DNA from 2 places in the Pandoraea pnomenusa genome. Region 2 is predicted to be linked to the other one. Evidence: riboswitches for the same ligand, from Rfam matches in the RefSeq annotation. Region 2 holds a riboswitch; the other holds the start of a gene.
The links. A riboswitch is a leader RNA that binds a small molecule or an ion and turns the genes downstream of it on or off. The one in region 2 is predicted to bind thiamine pyrophosphate.
Positions count from the first base shown of each region.

Region 1: linked by a shared signal. The riboswitch ahead of thiC (phosphomethylpyrimidine synthase ThiC) and the one ahead of LV28_RS25910 (FAD-dependent oxidoreductase) in region 2 are both predicted to bind thiamine pyrophosphate.

Region 1 is NZ_CP009553.3:1,259,802-1,269,938, reverse strand. Features, by position in the region: gene wrbA (NAD(P)H:quinone oxidoreductase) at 160-792, shown strand; gene LV28_RS29825 (OXA-62 family carbapenem-hydrolyzing class D beta-lactamase OXA-151) at 896-1,753, opposite strand; gene LV28_RS29820 (hypothetical protein) at 2,039-3,709, shown strand; gene LV28_RS29815 (carboxymuconolactone decarboxylase family protein) at 3,840-4,295, opposite strand; TPP riboswitch at 4,587-4,685, shown strand; gene thiC (phosphomethylpyrimidine synthase ThiC) at 4,759-6,675, shown strand; gene LV28_RS29805 (hypothetical protein) at 6,796-7,950, opposite strand; gene paeA (polyamine export protein PaeA) at 8,405-9,742, shown strand; gene recD (exodeoxyribonuclease V subunit alpha) at 9,702-10,137, opposite strand, start outside.
Region 2 is NZ_CP009553.3:409,801-419,937, forward strand. Features, by position in the region: gene LV28_RS25885 (NAD-dependent epimerase/dehydratase family protein) at 1-123, shown strand, start outside; gene LV28_RS25890 (SMP-30/gluconolactonase/LRE family protein) at 120-1,040, shown strand; gene LV28_RS25895 (MFS transporter) at 1,072-2,331, opposite strand; gene LV28_RS25900 (SDR family NAD(P)-dependent oxidoreductase) at 2,506-3,297, opposite strand; gene LV28_RS25905 (ABC transporter ATP-binding protein/permease) at 3,392-5,161, opposite strand; TPP riboswitch at 5,414-5,556, shown strand; gene LV28_RS25910 (FAD-dependent oxidoreductase) at 5,691-6,815, shown strand; gene thiS (sulfur carrier protein ThiS) at 6,832-7,029, shown strand; gene LV28_RS25920 (thiazole synthase) at 7,031-7,876, shown strand; gene LV28_RS25925 (thiamine phosphate synthase) at 7,933-9,144, shown strand; gene LV28_RS25930 (GNAT family N-acetyltransferase) at 9,265-9,849, opposite strand; gene LV28_RS25935 (ABC transporter ATP-binding protein) at 10,112-10,137, shown strand, end outside.

The sequences.
Region 1 (10,137 bases), 850 kb from region 2:
GGCCGGCGTCAGGTCCGCATCAGGAAGACAACACGCCGGCCCCGTGCCGCGCGTCGTCGCGCTCACGTTTCGTCATGTGCGTCGACTATGATGGAACGGCTCGCCTCGCGTGGCATGTCGCCCGCGACGCCAGCCTTCCTCGACCCAAAGGAGATTCCCATGGCCAATGCCAAGATCCTGGTGGTGTTCTACAGCATGTACGGGCACATCTACAAGATGGCCGAAGCCGTTGCCGAAGGGGCGCGCGGCGTCGCCGGTGCGGAAGTGAGCGTCATGCAGGTCCCCGAACTCGTTCCCGACGACGTGCTGGAAAAGAGCGGCGCGAAAGCGGCACGGGCAGCCTTTGCGAACGTACCGGTCGCGCGCGTCGATCAACTGCCCGACTACGACGCGATCATCTTCGGCACACCCACGCGCTTCGGCAACATGACGGCCCAGATGCGTAACTTCCTCGACCAGACCGGCGGTTTGTGGGCCAAGGGAGCGCTCGCCGGGAAGGTCGGCAGCGTGTTCGCCAGCACCGCCACGCAACACGGCGGACAGGAGACGACGATCACGAGCTTCCACACCACGTTGCTGCACCATGGCATGGTCATCGTGGGCGTGCCTTACACGGAACCCGCGCTGACCAACATGGCGGAAATCACCGGAGGCACGCCGTACGGCGCAACCACGCTGGCGGCTGCCGACGGCTCTCGCCAGCCGAGCGAGAACGAATTGAAGATCGCCCGCACGCAAGGCCGGCACGTGGCCGAAATTGCGGCCGCCCTCAAACACGGACGCGCACTGTAATCCTCGCCAGGCGTTGCGCGGTGGTCACGCCCGAAGGCGTTCCCACAGCGCAGCGCCTGACAACGGTAAACGGCACGCCCGACCACGATGCGCCGCCGCGCGATCAGATCAGCTTCAGGTCCTTCAGCACCGACTTCACGATGCGTGCCCGTTTCGGGGCGTCCGCCTCCGACAGCATGTCGATGTTGATCGCGACGCTGGCGATGTTGCCGTCGCGCTCGATCCACCCTACCCACCAGCCGATATCGGGCTTCTTGTCGACGAACCAGCCCGTCTTGCCGTGAAGCACATAGTCCGGCGTGGCTTCGACGATCGACATCTGGCGCACGATGTCCTGCGAGCGCGCAGAGAACGGCAACGTGCCACGCGCGAGACGCTGCAGGAAGTCCACCTGCTCACGCGCCGAAATCTGCAGACTGTCGTCGACCCAATAGGCGTCCGGCGCGCCGCCAATGGTGCGGTTGCCATACCCGACCTCGTTCAGCTTCGCCTGCGCGTACCGGCGCCCGATCTTGTGCGAGACGACCTGATAGCAGGGCAGGCATGACACGCGAAACGCGGTCCTCAGGTCCATCGCCGCGTTCCAGTTCTTGATGCGTCGCGGCTTGCCATCCCAGGGAATGATCGCGCGTTCGTTGTCCAGCGCCCCGGAGTCGAGCGCCAGCAGGCTGTTGAATATCTTGTAAGTCGACGCCGGCGACATGCGCTTCTCGGCACGTGCGGCGTCGTAGGCCTGATAGGTTTGCGTGCGTGCGTCGAGCACCACGATCGTGCCCTTCACGCCCTCCGCGGTGAACAGCTTGCCCCAGTCGGCGCGCTCGGTGATGCGCCCCGGCGCGGCTTTCGGCACGTCGGCCGCATAGGCCGCAGGGGTGGCGGCGAGCGTTGCGGGCAAGACGACCGCGCCGACCAGCCGCCGCCACAGGCCGGCACGCCACCGGCGAGAAATTATCGTATTCATTTCGTTGTCCTGATTTCATGGGAGGTTCGTCGGACATGCGGGACGTTGCGGACCCTCCGGGGCATCGCCGGCATGCTGTCAGGACGCTGGCCAGGCGCCGGTTCTCGAGAGCATATGCAGCTTAGTGCGGGTTTCGACAGACGCAAAGCAAAGCTACCGTAACCGACGTAACCGCCGTATCATCGGTGCGCCCCTCCCGAAGACCGTGAGATTGCGGCGCAGGCTGCACGCCGCCCCGGCGCGAAGCGGGCGCTTCTCCGACGTCATTCGACGAAACTCGACGCCATGCCCGACATTCCCGCCACCGACACGAACGTCAGCGCCACTGGCGCCTCCCCCCTCGCCGTACGCCTCGACGCGCCACAAACGATCAATGGCGAGGCGGTCCGCTACCAAAGCCTTTGGCTGCTCATGCGGGTGTATTACGCGGCGCTTTACGAGAATTCGCCCGTCTCGCTGGCATCGCTGAAGTCCCGCTTCGGACAGACGTCCGGTGCGGCGGGCGATCTGCGCATGCTGATCAGTCGCGCTTTTTCGGATTTCGCGCGCTGGCATGTCGCGGTCGGCTGGGGCGAGGATCGCCACGCCGACCCGCGTCTGCTGCCCACGCGCGGGCGTGGCAAAGGGCCGTTCTGGCTCGCGCCCCGGGAAATTCCGCGGGTCCGCGTGACGATTGGCAATGCCGCGCCGGACAGCCCGCGCCGCGCGATTGCCGCCTTTCTCGGCCTCCCGCAGGACACGGCGCCCGATACACACTCCCCCGCCCTCGATTACGTCATGCAGGACATCGCGTTCTGGCATCACCTGACGCTGGGCAAGCGCGACATGCAGGACGGCGTGTTCTTCGCGCCACCGCAAGCAAGCGCGCCGGGTGACGTGCGGCGTCAGCGCACGGGCGCCATCCCCTCGTTCCATGCCGCGCAGGTTTGCGCCGTCGACGACGTGCAGCGAGGCATCGCGCTGCTCGCCGAGACGATCGTCTGGCGCCGCATGGGCGACGCCGCACGCACGAAGCGGACCCTCACCACGCTGGCGGAAACGTTCGGCACGAACCCGCCGGGCTCGCCCACGCTGCGCGCCATGCACTGGATCGTGCAGGCGTGGCAAGCCTACGCGTTGCGCGACGAAGCCGGCGCGTTCGCCCATCTGCAACGCATCGGCGACGACACGACGCTTGCCCCGTGTCTCGTCTACAACCCGCGGATTCGCTTCGAGAGCCGAAATCTGCAGGCATTGCTGCATAAGTCGCACGCCGCCCGTCCGGGTCCGATGCCGGCGCGCGCCAAATCGGCCGCCGATGCGCTGGCCGCCTTTTCCGACGCGCTGCAGGCCGCGTTCGAAGGCGATTCGATCGAACTGGCGCAACACGTTGCGGCCAACATCGGGCTGACGCTTTGGTTGTTCTGGCAGGGTGCGCTCATCGACCCGGGACGCCGCCTCGCCGCCGCCGACGTGCAGCGTCAGGCGTTGCGCTGGATTGGCTTGTCCGAATGGATCTGCGACCGCTTCGGCGTGGGCGGCAACTCCGTCTGGAACACCGTTTTTTTATTGCGCATCGCGCGCGGTGCCGTGCCGGCACGGCGCGATCCCGATCTTGCAACGTTGCGCGCGAGCACGCCGCTCGCCGTCGACGCATTTCTCGACGCCGTGCAGCCGTTCGGCGCACCGTTTTCGCGCGCCAAGGGATTCACCCGCTGGACCGACGTGCTGGCCACCACGCTCGCCGATCACGAAGAGGGGCGTGTTGGCTTCGAGCCGTTGCAGCTCGCCAACCTGTGGTTCGAGATGTTGTGGTTCGCGCTGCACCAGGACGGCGACTCCCCGCAGGCGTTGCACGCGGCTCACTCGCTGGGAAGGGTGCTGCCGATGCTTCCGCCCCCCGATCGGCGCTTCTTTCGCGACGTGCTTCGGCTCGTGCCGCGCGAGTTTCAGCGCGAAGTCCGGCTGGCACAGTGAGTCTGCGCCACACGGTCGCGGCTCGCCCGCACATCGGTCACGCACGGTCGATCGGCGATAGTGCGCAAACGGAAGTCGCGCCGGGCCCGGCGCAGGCCCATCGCACCGCCAACGTGCATTCGGACGCAGTTCAGCGCACGCCGTGCGGCACCTTTGGCAGCGGTGCGCGAAATGCGATGGCCATCCGGTTCCACGCGTTGATCGTGGCAACGGCGAAGGTCAGGTCGGAGATCTCCTTGTCATCGTAATGCGCGCGCAGTTCGGCGAACACGTCGTCTGGCACGTGTCCGTCCTGCACGTTGGTGACGGCTTCCGTCCATGCGAGCGCCGCGCGCTCGGCCGGCGAATAAAGCTCCGTCTCCCGCCAGGCATCGAGCAGATGCACGCGGCGCGGCTCGATGCCGACTTTCAGCGCGTCTGTCACGTGCATGTCGATGCAGTACGCACAGCCATTGAGCTGCGAGGCGCGCAGCCACACGAGTTCGACGAGGCCGTCCGGCAGTCCGCAATCGTGGAAGTAGTGGCTCAGTGTGCTCAGGTATTCATACGGGCGCGGAGCGGCTTTGATGTAGTTCAGGCGCAGCATGGATGGTCCCTCCGTTCGATTGAAGTCAGTTCGGATCCGGCATTCACATCGTTGACGATACGCACCTCCTGCCTGAATCAAAAGAGCCAAAAGCGAATAAATTCGCCAGGCCAACGTCGGCCAAGTCGCCGACATCCCCGGTCCGGGGAACCGCGCGGCCCGCATTGTGCGCTCGCCAGCGAACCTGGCGTGGGGCGTGCGCGCATGACGCATTGCACCATCATCCGTTCACGTTTTTCGGGACACATCATGCTTGTGTTCGCCCGGCATGTCGGTGTATCGTTGCCGCAAAGCTAAGCGCAGGGGTCCTGCAACGTGAGTTGTGGGTGAGAAATACCCTTAGAACCTGATCTGGATAATGCCAGCGCAGGGAGCGTAGAAATTCCTCGCCCCCGTTCATGCTCCTGAGCCGCTTTGCGCCGAAATTGTCGGCGTCAACACGTGCCCCGCCAGGAGACATTGCATGAACGCCAACCCGAAGTTCCTCTCAGCCAACGCGCGCGTGGACGAAGCCGCGATCGCACCGCTGCCGAATTCCCGCAAGATCTACGTGCAAGGCTCGCGCCCGGACATCCAGGTGCCGATGCGTGAAATCTCGCAAGCCGACACCCCGACGAGCTTCGGCGGCGAAAAGAACCCGCCGATCTACGTGTACGACACCTCGGGCCCGTACACCGATCCGAACGCCAAGATCGACATCCGCTCCGGCCTGCCGGCCCTGCGTGCCGCATGGATCGAAGCGCGCGGCGACACCGAAGCGCTACCGGGCCTGACCTCGGCCTACGGCCGCGAGCGCGCCGCCGACGCCGCGACCGCGGAGCTGCGCTTCCCGGGCCTGCATCGCACGCCGCGTCGCGCCAAGGCCGGCAAGAACGTGACGCAGATGCACTACGCGCGTCAGGGCATCATCACGCCCGAAATGGAATACATCGCGATCCGCGAAAACCTCCGCCGTCAGGAATATATCGAAAGCGTGCGCCAGACGGGCCCGCAAGGCGAGCGTCTGGCCAAGCTGCTCTCGCGCCAGCATCCCGGCCAGCATTTCGGCGCCAGCATCCCGGCGGAGATCACGCCGGAGTTCGTGCGCAGCGAAATCGCACGCGGGCGCGCCATCATCCCGAACAACATCAACCACCCGGAATCGGAGCCGATGATCATCGGCCGCAACTTCCTCGTGAAAATCAACGCGAACATCGGCAACTCGGCCGTGACGTCGTCGATCGGCGAGGAAGTCGACAAGATGACGTGGGCGATCCGCTGGGGCGGCGACACGGTGATGGATCTGTCGACCGGCAAGCACATCCACGAAACGCGCGAGTGGATTCTGCGTAACAGCCCGGTGCCCATCGGCACCGTGCCGATCTATCAGGCGCTCGAAAAGGTCAACGGCAAGGCCGAGGAACTGACGTGGGAAATGTTCCGCGACACGCTCATCGAGCAGGCCGAGCAAGGCGTCGACTACTTCACGATCCACGCCGGCGTGCGTCTCGCCTACGTGCCGATGACGGCCAACCGCATGACCGGCATCGTCAGCCGCGGCGGCTCGATCATGGCCAAGTGGTGTCTCGCGCATCACAAGGAAAGCTTCCTGTACACGCACTTCGAAGAAATCTGCGAAATTATGAAGGCGTACGACGTCGCCTTCTCGCTGGGTGACGGCCTGCGCCCCGGCTCGATCTACGACGCCAACGACGAAGCGCAGCTCTCCGAACTCAAGACGCTGGGCGAACTCACCCAGATCGCGTGGAAGCACGACGTCCAGGTGATGATCGAAGGCCCGGGCCACGTGCCGATGCAACTCATCAAGGAGAACATGGATCTCCAGCTCGAGTACTGCGACGAAGCGCCGTTCTATACGCTCGGACCGCTCACGACGGACATCGCGCCGGGCTACGACCACATCACGTCGGGCATCGGTGCGGCGACCATCGGCTGGTACGGCACGGCCATGCTGTGCTACGTCACGCCGAAGGAACACCTGGGTCTGCCGAACAAGGACGACGTCAAGGAAGGCATCATCACGTACAAGCTCGCCGCGCACGCCGCCGATCTCGCCAAGGGCCACCCCGGTTCGCAGATTCGCGACAACGCGCTGTCGAAGGCGCGTTTCGAATTCCGTTGGGAAGACCAGTTCAACCTGGGTCTCGATCCGGACAAGGCGCGCGAATTCCACGACGAAACGCTGCCGAAGGATTCGGCCAAGGTCGCGCACTTCTGCTCGATGTGCGGTCCGCACTTCTGCTCGATGAAGATCACGCAGGACGTGCGCGATTACGCGGCCAAGCAAGGCATCACGGACGAAGCCGCCCTCAAGCAGGGCATGGAAGTCAAGGCCGTCGAGTTCGTCAAGAGCGGCGCCGAGATCTATCGTCGTACCTGATGCCTCGCCGCGTGCCGACGCCCTGTGCGTCGGCGCGGACGTTGCAGTGCAAAGCGCCCGGGGCACTTCACCCCGGGCGCTTTTTTCATTCGCGCCGCGCGACTGCCACGTGCAAGCCCCTCAACCGACCGATGGCGCGGTACTGGTGCCTGGCGCGGGTGCCGTCGGCACGCCGTACATCGAGAACTTGTTGCGCAGGCGTTGCGTGGCGATGTGCGCCGGCAGCGTCGACATCGACGTGGCGAGGGCGGTGAATGCCTTGGTGTTCGTTGCGGGCAGCACTGCCGCGTCCATCACTTCGGTGTGGCGCATCTCCCAGTGGCGCGCCCCCAGATGCTCGACGCCCAGCGCCAGCCGCGCCCATTCGTCGGTGCCCATGCCAACGGACGGTGGCAAGTCGCCGCGGACCAGAGCCTGATGCATCGGCAAACTGTCGGCGAACCCGACCCGAAGCATCCATTCGGTGCTTTGCGCGTCTGGCAGAACCCGCGCTCCCGAATGCAGCCGATCGTTGAGTCTGCCGATGAAGCCGCCCGGCGCCTCGAACGTCATGCACGCCTGCGTCCACTCCTTCTTGCCCGCGAGCGACGGCTTGCCCGTCCAGCGACGCGCGGTATCGGCCACGGTTCGCGTCACCGTTTCCCGGGTGGGCTCGAACGGCACGGTGCCATTACGCCCTTCCGTACCGAGCAAGGCGCCCGCGACGATGTCGCGGCAGAGCTGCGCGCGTTCGCTGCGTCCGTCCGGCATGACGACCGGATGTTGGCGCCCATCGATCGACGCGCCGCGCGCATTGGGCGACGGCAGGCTTGCACAGACATGTAGCGCCGCCAGCGCAGATGGGCAAAGTACCGGCTGCGCAACACGCGGGGCGCCGGTGCGTGGTGCCATGAGCAGGGAGTCGCCCCCATGCGTCGGGTCGGCTTCGGCCGATTCCATCGACTGCATCGATTCCACTGATCCGGCCGTCACGACGCCAACGTCGCCGCCGGATGAGACCGCCTGGAAATCGGGGCGCATCGCGTGGTTCCCAACCACCGGAATCGGCCTGGCCGAAGCCTGGTTCACCGACCACGGGTGGTGGGACACCGACGCACGTGCGTTCGCAACGTGCGCCAATGCAGTGCCGGCGACGCCGCCCGCCCGGAAAACCGACTCCGTGGGTGCGAGCGGGGAAAGCGATGTCAGACCGCCCATGCCGGGCGCGTGGATTGCGGGTTGAATGCCATGCATCATCGTGAAGTCCTCATCGGAGAAGGCGTGGTTCGTGGCCACGGCCCCGACACCGTGTCGAGGCAGGCATCACGATGCACGAGAGGCGCTGCGCCGATTGTCGGTTCTGTACGGCGTGTCTCGCAGCTCGTGCAAGCCACCGCCCGGGAGTAGACAAGGCGTGTGCCGCATGACGGGGGGCCCGTGGGACACGACCGTCGTCCGCGACGCATGGCGTGTCCCATTCCGCTCATGACGGCAGGATCGCCTGACGATACGGCCCCGACTTATGGCATGCTATCGGACAGCGGTACAGCCCGAACGGCTGACGCGGCCCGCCAGACGGCAGGACCGACCCCGGACGCGCACTGCGCGCCCAGCCCGAAGGCATCTCAAAATGACGGCCCCCACGGGCCTTGTTTTGAAATGTCTCCCTGCCACCGGACCCTCCCCCGTGCGAACCGGTCCGGCCTGCGTCGCGGCCAGGTACCGCCATCGCACGTTCAGGGAAAACAATATGAGTGGTTACGGCTTTCTTTTCAGTATCTTTCTGTTGGTGCTGGCAAGCGCCTTCTTTTCCGCCGCGGAGATCTCGCTGACCGCCGCCAAGCGCACCAAACTCCAGGTGCTCATGGAAAAGGGCGACCAGCAAGCCGTGAAGGTGCTCGCGCTCAAGGAACAACCCGGCAATTTCTTCACGGTCGTGCAAATTGGTGTGAACGCCGTGGCCGTGCTCGGCGGCGTCCTTGGCGAGAGCTTCCTCACCGGCTATCTGTTTGCCTGGATTTCCCCGTTCGTGGATCAGGCGCTGGCCTTGCGGCTCTCCGGCATCGGCTCATTCCTGTTCATCACCATCGCCTTCATTCAGTTCGCGGACCTGATTCCGAAGCGTCTGGCGATGGTCAATCCCGAGCGTGTCGCCACGGCCATCATCGATCCGATGCTGTTGTGCCTGAAGGTCCTGCGCCCGCTGGTGTTCGTCTTCAACGGCGTCGCGAACCTGTTCCTGCGCATCTTCAAGCTGCCCACGCACGCCATCGAGAACATCACGTCCGAAGACATCGCGGCGATGGTAGGGGCCGGCGCTCAGGCCGGGGTCCTGCGCAAGCAGGAGCTGCATCTGATCGAAAACGTCTTCGAGCTCGAGTCGCGCACGGTCGGATCGGTGATGACATTCCGGGACGACGTGGTGTACTTCACCATCGCAGAGGACGAGCGCAGCATTCGCCAGAAAATCACCGAAAGCCCGCATTCGAAGTATCTCGTCTGCCGCGATGAAATCGACAACGTGCTCGGTTACGTCGACTCGAAGGATCTGCTCCAGCGCATTGCCAGCGAAGACCTGTCGAGCGTCATCCGCAACCTGGATCGCCTTTATGCCAAGAAGCTGCTGGTGATTCCCGACACGTTGAACCTGTCCGAGGCACTTGCGCGCTTCAAGGAAACCCGCGAGGGTTTCGCCGTCATCATCAACGAATACGGCCTCGTCGTCGGTGTCGTGACACTCAACGACATCGTCGGCGCCCTCATGGGCGACGTGGTCCACCCCGCCGACGAGGACCAGATCGTGCAGCGCGACGAGCACTCCTGGCTCGTCGACGGCGTGACGTCGGTCGAAGACGTCAAGAAAGCGCTTGGCATTGACGAATTGCCGGGCGAAGGCGAGTTCGAGACCATCGCCGGCTTCATGATCTATCAACTCAAGCGCATTCCGAAGAAATCGGAAGCAACGGAGGCCGCCGGCTACAAATTCGAAGTGGTCGACATCGACAACTACAAGATCGACCAGTTGCTCGTCACGCGCCTGGGCGCCGTCACGGAAGCCGCGATTGCGGCGGCGAAGCCGGCATCGTAGCCAACACCTCGCGCAAGCGGTCGGTCAAGCCGCCGTCGCGCTGCGTCGGCCGCGCGATGGCAGATGCGATGACCGGCCACGGCGCATAAAGCGCGGCTTGCCGGCGGGCACGCGTCACGCCCGTGTAGATCAATTCCCGCGAGAGCACACGGCTCGCCTGCTCGGGCAGGACGATCGCGACGCGATCGAACTCCGAGCCTTGCGACTTGTGAATCGTCATCGCGAACGCGGTCTCGTGTGCGGGCAGGCTTGCCGGCGAGTACAGTCGGTAGCCGCCGTCCGGCGTGGCGAACGCCACACGCAGCGTACCGGACGGACCGAGCGGCAGGGCTATGCCGATGTCGCCGTTGAACAGGTTCAACGCGTACTCGTTCTGCGTGACCAGTACCGGACGC
Region 2 (10,137 bases):
AGCTCGGCCGAGTTCGCAGGACTGTTCCCGGCGAAGGCACCCGACACGCAGATGGACGACTGGGCGCAGCGCTTCCAGGGTGGCCCGTTTGTGCTGATGGGGCCGATGGAGCCCAAGGCATGAGCGTGTCGATCGAGCGGCTAGAGCCGTCGCGTGCAACGCCCCATGCCGTCGGCGAGAGCCCGCTGTGGCGCGCCGACGAACAGGCGCTGTACTGGGTCGACATCCCGGCGCGACAGTTGCATTGCGTCACGCCGGCCGACGGCATTCACCGGCAATGGACGTTCCCCGAGCAGATCGCCTGCTTCACGTTCGACGCCGCCGGCACGCTGCTGGCGGGCTGCGAGAGCGGCCTGTTCGCCGCGCGACTCGGTGCGTCGGACACCGTGACCGAATCGCAGTGGCAACGACTCGCGGCACCGGCGTTTCCGGCCTCGGGCATGCGCTTCAACGATGGCCGCTGCGACCGGCAGGGGCGCTTCTGGGCGGGCACGATGGTGCAGGACATGTCGCTCGTGAGCGACGTTGGCGCGCTCTTCCGCTATGACGCCGAGGGACGGCTGTCCGCGCCGCTGGTCGACCGTCTGGTCACGCAGAATGGCCTCGGCTTCTCGCCCGACAGTCGCACGATGTACCTGAGCGACTCGCATCCGGCGCGTCGGCGCGTATGGGCGTTCGACTTCGATGCCGAGCGCGGTGTCATCGGCGCGCAGCGTCTGTTCGTCGACATGAACGACTACCCGGGGCGGCCGGACGGCGCCGCGGTCGATGCCGACGGCGCCTACTGGACCTGTGCCAACGACGGCAGTCGCCTGCTGCGCTTCACGCCGGCGGGTGTACTCGATCGGGAAATCGTGCTGCCCGTGTCGAAGCCGTCGATGTGCGCATTCGGCGGACGCGATTTCGACACGCTGTTCGTCACGTCGATTCGGCCGGGCGTGGGAGCCAACGAGCACGACGGGCATGTGTTCGCCGTGCGTTGCGGGGTGCAGGGGTTACCGGAAGCGCCCTATGCCGGCGCGCTTCCGGTGGCGGGCTGAAGCCGGGCGCTTCAGCCGCGGCGTGCCGCGATCAGTGCGTGAAGTCAGGCGTGGCGAGCGACTTGCCGCGTGTCTCGGGCAGCAGCAGGGCGCACAGCACCACGAGCAGATAGCCGCCGCCGGCCACCATGCCGATCGCCTTCACGAGCGAACCCGTCTGTGCGAGCGTGCCCACGGCGATGGGGAAAAACGACCCGATGCCGCGCCCCAGGTTGTAACAGAAGCCCTGCCCCGAACCGCGAATGTGGTTCGGGTAGAGCTCGGTCAGATACGCGCCGATACCCGCGAAGATGCCTTGCACGACGATGCCCAGCGGAAAGCCGAGCAGCAGCATGGCGCTGTCGGTGATCGGCAGCATGGTGTAGGCCATGCCCAGCAGGAACGACGCGATGGCGAAGAAGATGAAGGCGCCGCGCCGGCCGAGCTTGTCCGAGAGAATCGCGCCGACAATGTAGCCCACGAACGAGCCGACGATCAGCACGATCAGATAGGCGCTGGTGTTGAATACCGACAGACCGCGCACCGTTTTCAGGTACGTCGGCAGCCATGTGGTGATGGCGTAGTAACCGCCAAGCATGCCCGAGCACAGCAGGCTGCCGAGGATCGTCGTCTTCAGATGCTCCGGCGAGAAAATCTGCATGAAGTTGCCCTGCAATTGTCCCTCGGCGACCTTGCGGCGCGTTTGCGTGAAGATCTCGGGGTCCGACACGTTACGACGCACGTACGTGATCCACAGCGCCGGCACGATGCCGATCCAGAAACACGCGCGCCATGCCGTGCCTTCGTCGAGCACCGCGAAGAAGAACCAGTACAGCAGCGCGGCGGCGGCCCAGCCCACGGACCAGCTGCTTTGCACCGTGCCGACCGCTTTGGCGCGATGCTGCGGCGATCGAATCATCTCGCCCATCATCATCGTGACCACCGTCCATTCGCCGCCGAAGCCGATGCCCTGCAACGTGCGCGTGACGAGCAACTGCCAGAACGAGTTCGTGAAGCCAGAGAGGAAGGTGAACAGGCAGAACGTGGCAATCGTCCACTGCAGCACGCGCACCCGCCCGAAGCGATCCGCGAGAATGCCCGCCAGCCACCCGCCGACCGCCGACGAGATCAGCGAGCTGGTGGCGATCATGCCTGCCTCGCTCTTCGACATGCCCCATGCGGCAATGAGCGTGGGAATGAGAAACGAATAGATCATGAAGTCGAACGCGTCGACGGCGTAGCCGCCGAAGCCCGCATACAGGGCCTTGCGTTCCTTCGTGTTGAGTTCGTTGAACCAGGAAAAAAATGCCATGGAAACTCCTCGGTGGATCCTGTGCCTGTCGTTATGTGTGCTGCGTGTGTGCGGATAAACGTGTGCGGATAAACGGTGGCGCTCTCCGGCGCCGTGCCCCGCGGCTGCGTCCCTGTGCGTGCGATGTTCGCCATCCGCCATGACGCGGCGCATCGATGTGTCGGCGCGTCAGCGTCAGAGCGTGAGGCCGCCGTCGACGTGGATGACCTGGCCGGTGATCTGCCGCGCGTGCGGGCCGAGCAGGAAGACGGCGAGTGCGGCGACATCGTCGGGCTCGCACAGGCGTGCGGTCGGGGTGGCGTCGGCCGCGCGCTGCCATGCGGTGGGGTCGATGGCCGAATGGCCGCCGTCCTTGCGCGTATAGCCGGGGGCCACGCAGTTGATCGTTACGCCGGCGCGCGCATACTCGGCGGCGGCGCTTTTGGCGAGTGCCTCGATGGCGGCCTTGGCTGCCGCCGTGGCCGGAAAGCCCGCCTGATTGGGTGCGAAACGATGCGCGACGAACGAGCTGATGGCGACCACGCTGGCCTGCGACGAGCGTTGCAGATCGGGCAGGGCGCTGCGCAGCAGGGCGGCGAAGGCGCCTGGCATGGCGGCGAGCGTGCGGGCAAAAGCGTCGTCGTCGATGTCGGCGAGGCTTTGCCGCGTGGCAAAGCCGGCATTGCTCACGACCTGATCGACCGGACCGAAGGCGTCATGCGCGGCGTCGATCAGGCGCGCGCCCGCCGACGGGTCCGTCAGGTCGCCGAACCAAACGGCGCACTGGGCGCCGAATCCCTCGCAGGCGTGACGCACGTCCGCCAGCCGCGCCTGACTCGCGTCGGATGCGCCTCGGGTATGCAGGAGCAGGCGGGTGTCGGGAGAGGCAAGCCGGCGCGCGATGGCGGCGCCGATGCCCGATGCCGCGCCGGTCACGACGATGGTGCGCGCGGCGCGCGGGCCGGACGGGAAAGCGGGGGTAGTCACGATGTGCCCGAAGCAAGCCAGAGGTGCTCGTGATTATGCCAAACCCCCTGCCCGCCGGAACAGGCGCGTCAATAATATTTATGAAGTGAACGAATCAGGCCGCGCCGACCACCCGTGACCTTTCGACGTCCGCCGTCGCGGGCAGCGTGAGGGTGTGCTGATGGAAGCGTCCAAGCGTATCGCGATGCGCCACGCTCACAAGGGTCGTGGCCGGCAGGCGGGCATGGAGCGCTTCGTACACCGCTTCTTCGGTCTGGACGTCGAGCGCGCTGGTGGCCTCGTCGAGGAACAGATAGTCGGGCTTTTGCAGCAGGGCGCGCGCCGCGGCGAGCCGTTGCTGCTCGCCGCCGGACAGCCGCCGCGCCCAGTGCGCGACGCTCAGGAGTTCGTCGCCGTACTGACCGAGCTTCACGGCGTCGAGCGCGGCGCGACATTCGGCGTCGGTAAAGGCGTCGGGTGCGGAAGGAAAGGCGAGCGCGGCCTTGAGGGTGTCGATCGGCAGGTAGCTTTGCTGCGAGAGGAAGAGGACGCGGGCGCTCGCGGGCACCTCGATGCGCCCGCTGCCGAACGGCCACAGGCCGGCGAGCGCGCGCAGCATGGTGCTCTTGCCGCAACCCGAGCGTCCGCGAACGAGCCAGCGCGAGCCGGGGGCGAAGATGAACGAGCCGGCGTCCACGAGCGGGGCGCCGTTAGGCAGCGTGAGCGTGAGGTCGGTCGCCGCGAAGGCGAGTGCCTGGTCGGCCGTGCGCACGTCGATGCCCCCCGCGCGTGGCGCGGCATCGATCACGCGCGTGAATTCGCGCAGACGGTTGATCGTCGCCTTCCAGTCCGCCAGCGTCGAGAAGCTGTTCACAAACCAGGAGAAGCCGTCGCTGACCTGCCCGAACGCGTCGATGATGCGCATGAGCACGCCGAGCGTGAAGGCGCCCGCGAAGTAGCGCGGCGCGGCCGCCATGATCGGGAACACGATGGCGATCTGCGCATAGATCGAGTTCGCGAAAATCAGGCGCTTGGTCACGACCATGATTTGCCACCAGTTGTCGCGCACGGCGCCGAATGCCGCTTTCAGGCGCGACAGCTCGGCGCCCTCGCCGCGGTAGAGCGCCACCTGCTCGGCCGATTCGCGCAAGCGCACCAGCAGGAAACGAAAGTCGGCTTCGACCTGCTGTTGGCGATAGCTCAGGCCCACGAGCGGGCGCCCGACCTTGAAGATGAAGAACGAGCCCACGAGCGCATACAGCGCCGCGACCCACACCATGTAGCCGGGAATCGTCACGTTCATGCCGGCGAGCGCGAACGACACCGCGCCCGAGATCGTCCAGAGGATCGTCACGAACGAGAACAGCGAGACGAGCGTGGTGAGCAGGTCGAGCGACAGCGCGAGCGACGAACTTACCAGCGTGCGAATGTCTTCCGATACGCGCTGGTCGGGGTTGTCGGTCAGGTGATCGCGCTCGATGCGGTAGTACGCCTGATGCGCGAACCACTTCGTGAGCGTGGCATCGGTGACCCATTGCCGCCAGCGGATCTCGAGCATCTGCCGGAAGTACGTGCGGAACGTCGCGATGATGATGAAGCTGAAGGCGAGGATCGCGAATTCGACGAGCGACGACTTGAAGACGGGCCAGTTGCGCTTGTCCAGCGCGTCGTAAAAGCTGGCGTTCCACGCGTTGAGCCGCACGTTGATGAACACCACGGCCAGATTGAGCACGACGACGAGTGCCAGCAGCCGGCGGCCTTCCCAACGCTTTTCCGACACCCAGTAGGGGCGGATCAGTTGCCAGGCGCTCGGGTGCTTCGGCGGGGTGGGGGCGGGGGTGGCCGGATCGACCGGCGGCGGGACGTCGGGCGACGCGGAGGACATCGGCGTGTGGACCATGATCGTCGGGCGGCATTGCCGCAAGGAGCCAATTTGTTATGGGGGAAACGGTTCGTTTGACCGTTGTTCAGGATGCTGCGTTGCACGATTTGCGGCCCGAAACGCGCGTCACATCGAAATTCAGTTTACGCGTTGTTACAAGGCCCGGGGGATTCGTCAAAAAACGAGACGCGATGAGCGTGCAACCGCCCGGGAGGCCAGCTTGCACGGGCGTCGGCATCTATGTTGTAATGGCTGCGGGCGAAACAGGGGTGCTCCGTGTCGGACGCGGGGGTTAACTGACAAGGTTAACCATGCGTCACAAAGGAACGCGGGGCTGAGAGAGACCCTTTGCACCCGACCCGGGTAATACCGGCGTGGGAAGTTTCCGACTCCTCCAGTGGGGTAAGGTGTCCAGACACCGTTTCGTCCTTTTGCTTTCATGAGGAAAGGACCCCATGCGTTACCTTCCACACACACCTTCGCGGCTTCCCGAGTGCCTGCGCGCCGTCACGGCCTGCGCGGCAATGCGCGTATGAGCGCCCCGATTTCGCATCCCGACATCGCCATTCTGGGCGGCGGCCTGTCCGGTCGTCTGCTCGCCTGGCAGTTGATTCGTGGGGGCGCGCGCGTCGCGCTGTACGAACGCGGCGATGCCGACGGTTCGAGCGCGGCGGGTTGGGTGGCCGCCGCCATGCTCGCGCCGCTGGCCGAAGCGGCCGTGGCCGAGCCGAGCATCGTCGAGATGGGAGCCGTCGGCCTGGAGCGCTGGCCGGGGCTCATCGACGGCCTGCCCGAGCCCGTGTTCTTCCAGCGCAACGGCACACTGGTCGTGTGGCATCAGCCCGATCGCGCCGAATCCGTGATGTTCGACCGCCGCATGCGCGCGAACGCGCCGCCGGCCCTGCTGCGCGGCGGCGTGGAGCGGCTGGCCGGGCCGCAGTTGGGCGAGGTCGAGCCGGCGCTGGCCGGTCGTTTTCAGGAAGGTTGGCTGTTGCCCAACGAAGGGCAGCTCGACAACCGTCAACTGCTGCGCGCGCTGGCGGCTGGCCTGGCAAAGGCCGGGGCGGAACTGCACTGGCATACCGAGATCGCCGAGGGCGCGTATCCGCAGGCGGGGCTCGTCATCGATTGCCGCGGGCTCGGTGCGCGTACAGCATTGACGCAACTGCGCGGCGTTCGCGGTGAAGTGGCGCGCATTCACGCGCCGGGCATCGGGCTGCGGCGACCGGTACGCCTGCTGCACCCGCGCTATCCGATCTATATCGCGCCAAAGGAAAACGATCTGTACGTGATTGGCGCGACCGAGCTGGAATCGGAGGACATGTCACCGATGACCGTACGCTCGGCGCTCGAGCTGCTGTCGGCGGCGCATTCGCTGAACCCGGCATTCGGCGAGGCGCGCATCGTGGAACTCAATGTGAACTGTCGCCCGGCGCTGCCGGACCATCTGCCCCGCGTGCAGTGGGACGGCGCCCGGCTGATGCGCGTGAACGGACTTTACCGTCACGGCTATCTGCTCGCGCCTGCGGTGACGGGAGAGGCTTGCGCGCTGGCACAGGCATTGATGCAAACAACGAGCGCGCCGTCGGGGCAGGCGTTCGACTGGGAGACGTGGCGAGCGAGCCGGCCGTGGCCGGACCTGTTCCGCCAGGCATGAGAGGGAGCCGTACGAGATGGATATCCATATCAATCAACAGACACTGAGCGTGGCCGAGACCGCGACGTTGGCCGAGGCGTTGAACGCCTATGGCGCGAAGCCGCCGTTTGCGGCGGCTATCAACGGACAATTCGTGCCCAAGACGCAATACACCGCGCGCGTGCTCGCGCAGGGCGACAAGATCGACGTTGTGCAACCGGTCGCCGGAGGCTGACATGAACGCATTCACCGAATCCGCCAACGTGGCGGCCGGCAGCGCGCGAGACGCGCTCACGCTCTACGACACCCGTTTCGGCAGCCGTTTCCTGCTGGGCACCGCCCGTTATCCGTCGCTGCAGGCGCTCAACGACTCGATCGACGCCGCCCGGCCGGGCATGGTCACGGTGGCATTGCGCCGCCAGTTGTCGGGCACGGGCGCACAGGCGTCGGAAGGGCATTTCTGGGAGACGCTGCGCCGCCTCGCGGTGCCGGTGCTGCCCAACACCGCCGGCTGCCATTCGGTGCAGGAAGCGGTGACAACGGCGCAAATGGCGCGCGAAGTCTTCGAGACCGACTGGATCAAGCTCGAACTCATTGGCGACGACTACACGCTCCAGCCCGATCCGTTCGGCCTGGTGACGGCCGCCGAACAACTGATTCGCGACGGCTTCAAGGTGCTGCCCTACTGCACGGAGGATCTGGTGCTCTGCCGCCGTTTGCTCGACGTGGGCTGCCAGGCGCTCATGCCGTGGGGCGCGCCCATCGGCACGGGCAAGGGCGTGATCAATCCTTACGGCCTGCGCCTGCTGCGCGACCGCCTGCCGGACACGCCGCTCATCGTCGACGCCGGCCTCGGCCTGCCGTCGCACGCGTGCCAGGTGATGGAGTGGGGCTACGATGGCGTATTGCTCAACACGGCCGTGGCGCTCGCCGCGCAACCTGTGGAGATGGCCGGCGCGTTCGCCGCCGCGATCCGGGCAGGCCGCGCCGCGTGGCTCGCCGGACCGATGGCCGAGCGCGAGAGTGCGCAGGCCAGCACGCCGGTCGTGGGCGTGCCGTTCTGGCATCAGACGGGCGCCTGAGCGCCCGCGAGCCTCGCCGCCATCGGCGCGCATCGATCGACATTCAAGGAATTTTCATGACGACGCACTCCGGCGCCGCCGCACCCTCGCACGACTTGCACCTCTCGAACGTGCGATGCCTGCCCGACGATGCACCGCTGGCCATGGCCTGGCAGCAGGCCGCGGCGCAAATTCGCGCGCGGCTCGCGCCATGGCCCGACGACGCCTCGGCGCCCCGCTGGCGCCTGCATGCGCAAACGCCGGCAAGTGCGGGCAAGGGCGACGTGATCTGGTGGCCGATGTCGTCGGCGCAAACGCCGGGCACGGCGGCGCTGATGCAACGCGATGCCTGGCGCGCGGCGGGCGCCGTGGTGCTCGACTCACGGGCGTTGGCCGCAGGTCGTGCCGAGGATACTTTGTATACGTCCGATACGATCTATCGGGTGGCCGGCGTGGACGATCCGGCCTTCTTCCCGGCGTTTGCGGCGTTTCTCGACTGTGGTTTCATGCCGCAGGACGCGCTCGTACTCGCGCGTGCCTGGCGTACCGACGGCAGCCACGCCCATGCGGAGGATGCCGGCACGCTGGGCGCGTGGCCGACCCGTCTCGAAACGTTCCCGGAAGTCCTCGGGCAAGTGCCGTCGCCGGGCCGCTTTCCGGGCTGCCCCAAGCGACTGGGACTCTATCCCGTGCTGCCGAACGCCGAATGGTGCGAGCGCATGGCCGACCTTCAGGTGGGTACCGTGCAATTGCGCATCAAGGATCCGGCGCACCCCGCGCTGGGCTCGGACATCGAGCGTACGGTCGCCGCTGCCCGACGGGTGACGCACGACAGTGCGTGGTTCATCAACGACCATTGGCGCGAAGCCGCCCGCGCGCAGGCGTACGGGGTGCATCTCGGCCAGGAGGACATGGCGGCGCTGTCGGCCGGCGAAGTGGCCGAACTGCACGCCAGCGGCATGCGGCTGGGCATCAGCACGCATGGCTATTACGAGATTCTCGCTGCGCATCATTTCCAGCCGAGCTATCTCGCCGTGGGCGCCGTATTTCCCACCACGACGAAGGTGATCGCGACGGCGCCCCAGGGGCTCGCGAAGCTGGCCCGCTACGTGAAACTGATCGCGCCGCATTACCCGCTTGTCGCCATCGGTGGCATCGACGCCGCGAATCTCGCTCAGGTGCTCGACACGGGGGTGGGGTCCACTGCGGTGGTGCGCGCCGTGACGCAAGCCGCGGACGTGGCGGCGGCCGTCAAGGAAATGCAGGCCGAGTTCGCCCGGCGGGACTGACTCACACGCGCCCGGGGACGTCAGGGCGCCCGGACGGTCAGACGGTCAGGCGATCGAGATGCCAAGGGTGCAAGGGTGCAAGGGTGCAAGGGTGCAAGGTTGGCGGGGGGTTCGAATCCCTCAGTGCGGAAGCGGGCGCGTCATGAACACGGCGCCGTCTCCGTACCCGGCCAGTTTGGCGGCGATCGACGGCGAGACGTCCGAAGCCGCGACATAGCCGAAGCGTGCCCAGAAGGTTTGCGACTGTTGCACCGCCACCAGCGCCGACGACCGCAGGCCCAGCGTCTGCGCGACCGCGAGGGCTGCGGCATACAACTGGCGGGCCACGCCTGCGCCGCGTGTGCGGGGCGCCAGGGCCATGTCGTGGACGTACCAGCAGTCGGGCGCGTCGGGCAGTGCGTCGAGAACGGTGTCGAGCGGCGCAGGCGCCGCGATGCACCAGGGGTGCGTGAACAGGTAGCCGGCCACTCGCTCGCGCGTACCGTCCGACGTCTCGTCATCCGGCGCATGGTCCACGGCAACCCAGCAGGTGGTGGGCGAGAGCGCCAGCCGCGACGCCAAAGTCGCCTCCGACTCGTGCATCACTTCCGCATACGCTTCGGCCTGAACGGCCAGCACCTGAGCCATGTCGGCCAGTCGCATCGGACGAATCTGGAACGCGCTGGGCGCAAGGGCATGGAGCGATGTGGGCAGGTGGAGAGGCATCGAGACAAAAGTGCATTGCGCAAAACGGGGTTATTGTAGCAACGGCGCAACACCTGCACCCGGCGGTGCAAGGTAAGTCGTTGGCGCGGTTACGTTTTCCCCCCGTTGCGATTGGCGCAACCCGATCGGGCGCGGACACGAAGGCCCTGTAAAATGCCGCGGGACAGCGCCGGGCATCGTTTCGGTGGCCCGCCCTTGAACGGCATCGAATGGCATTCGCCCCTATAATTGGCGTTTTGCACCGCACTATAAGACTCGAAACGTGCCTACTCCGAATCCGGAAAATCT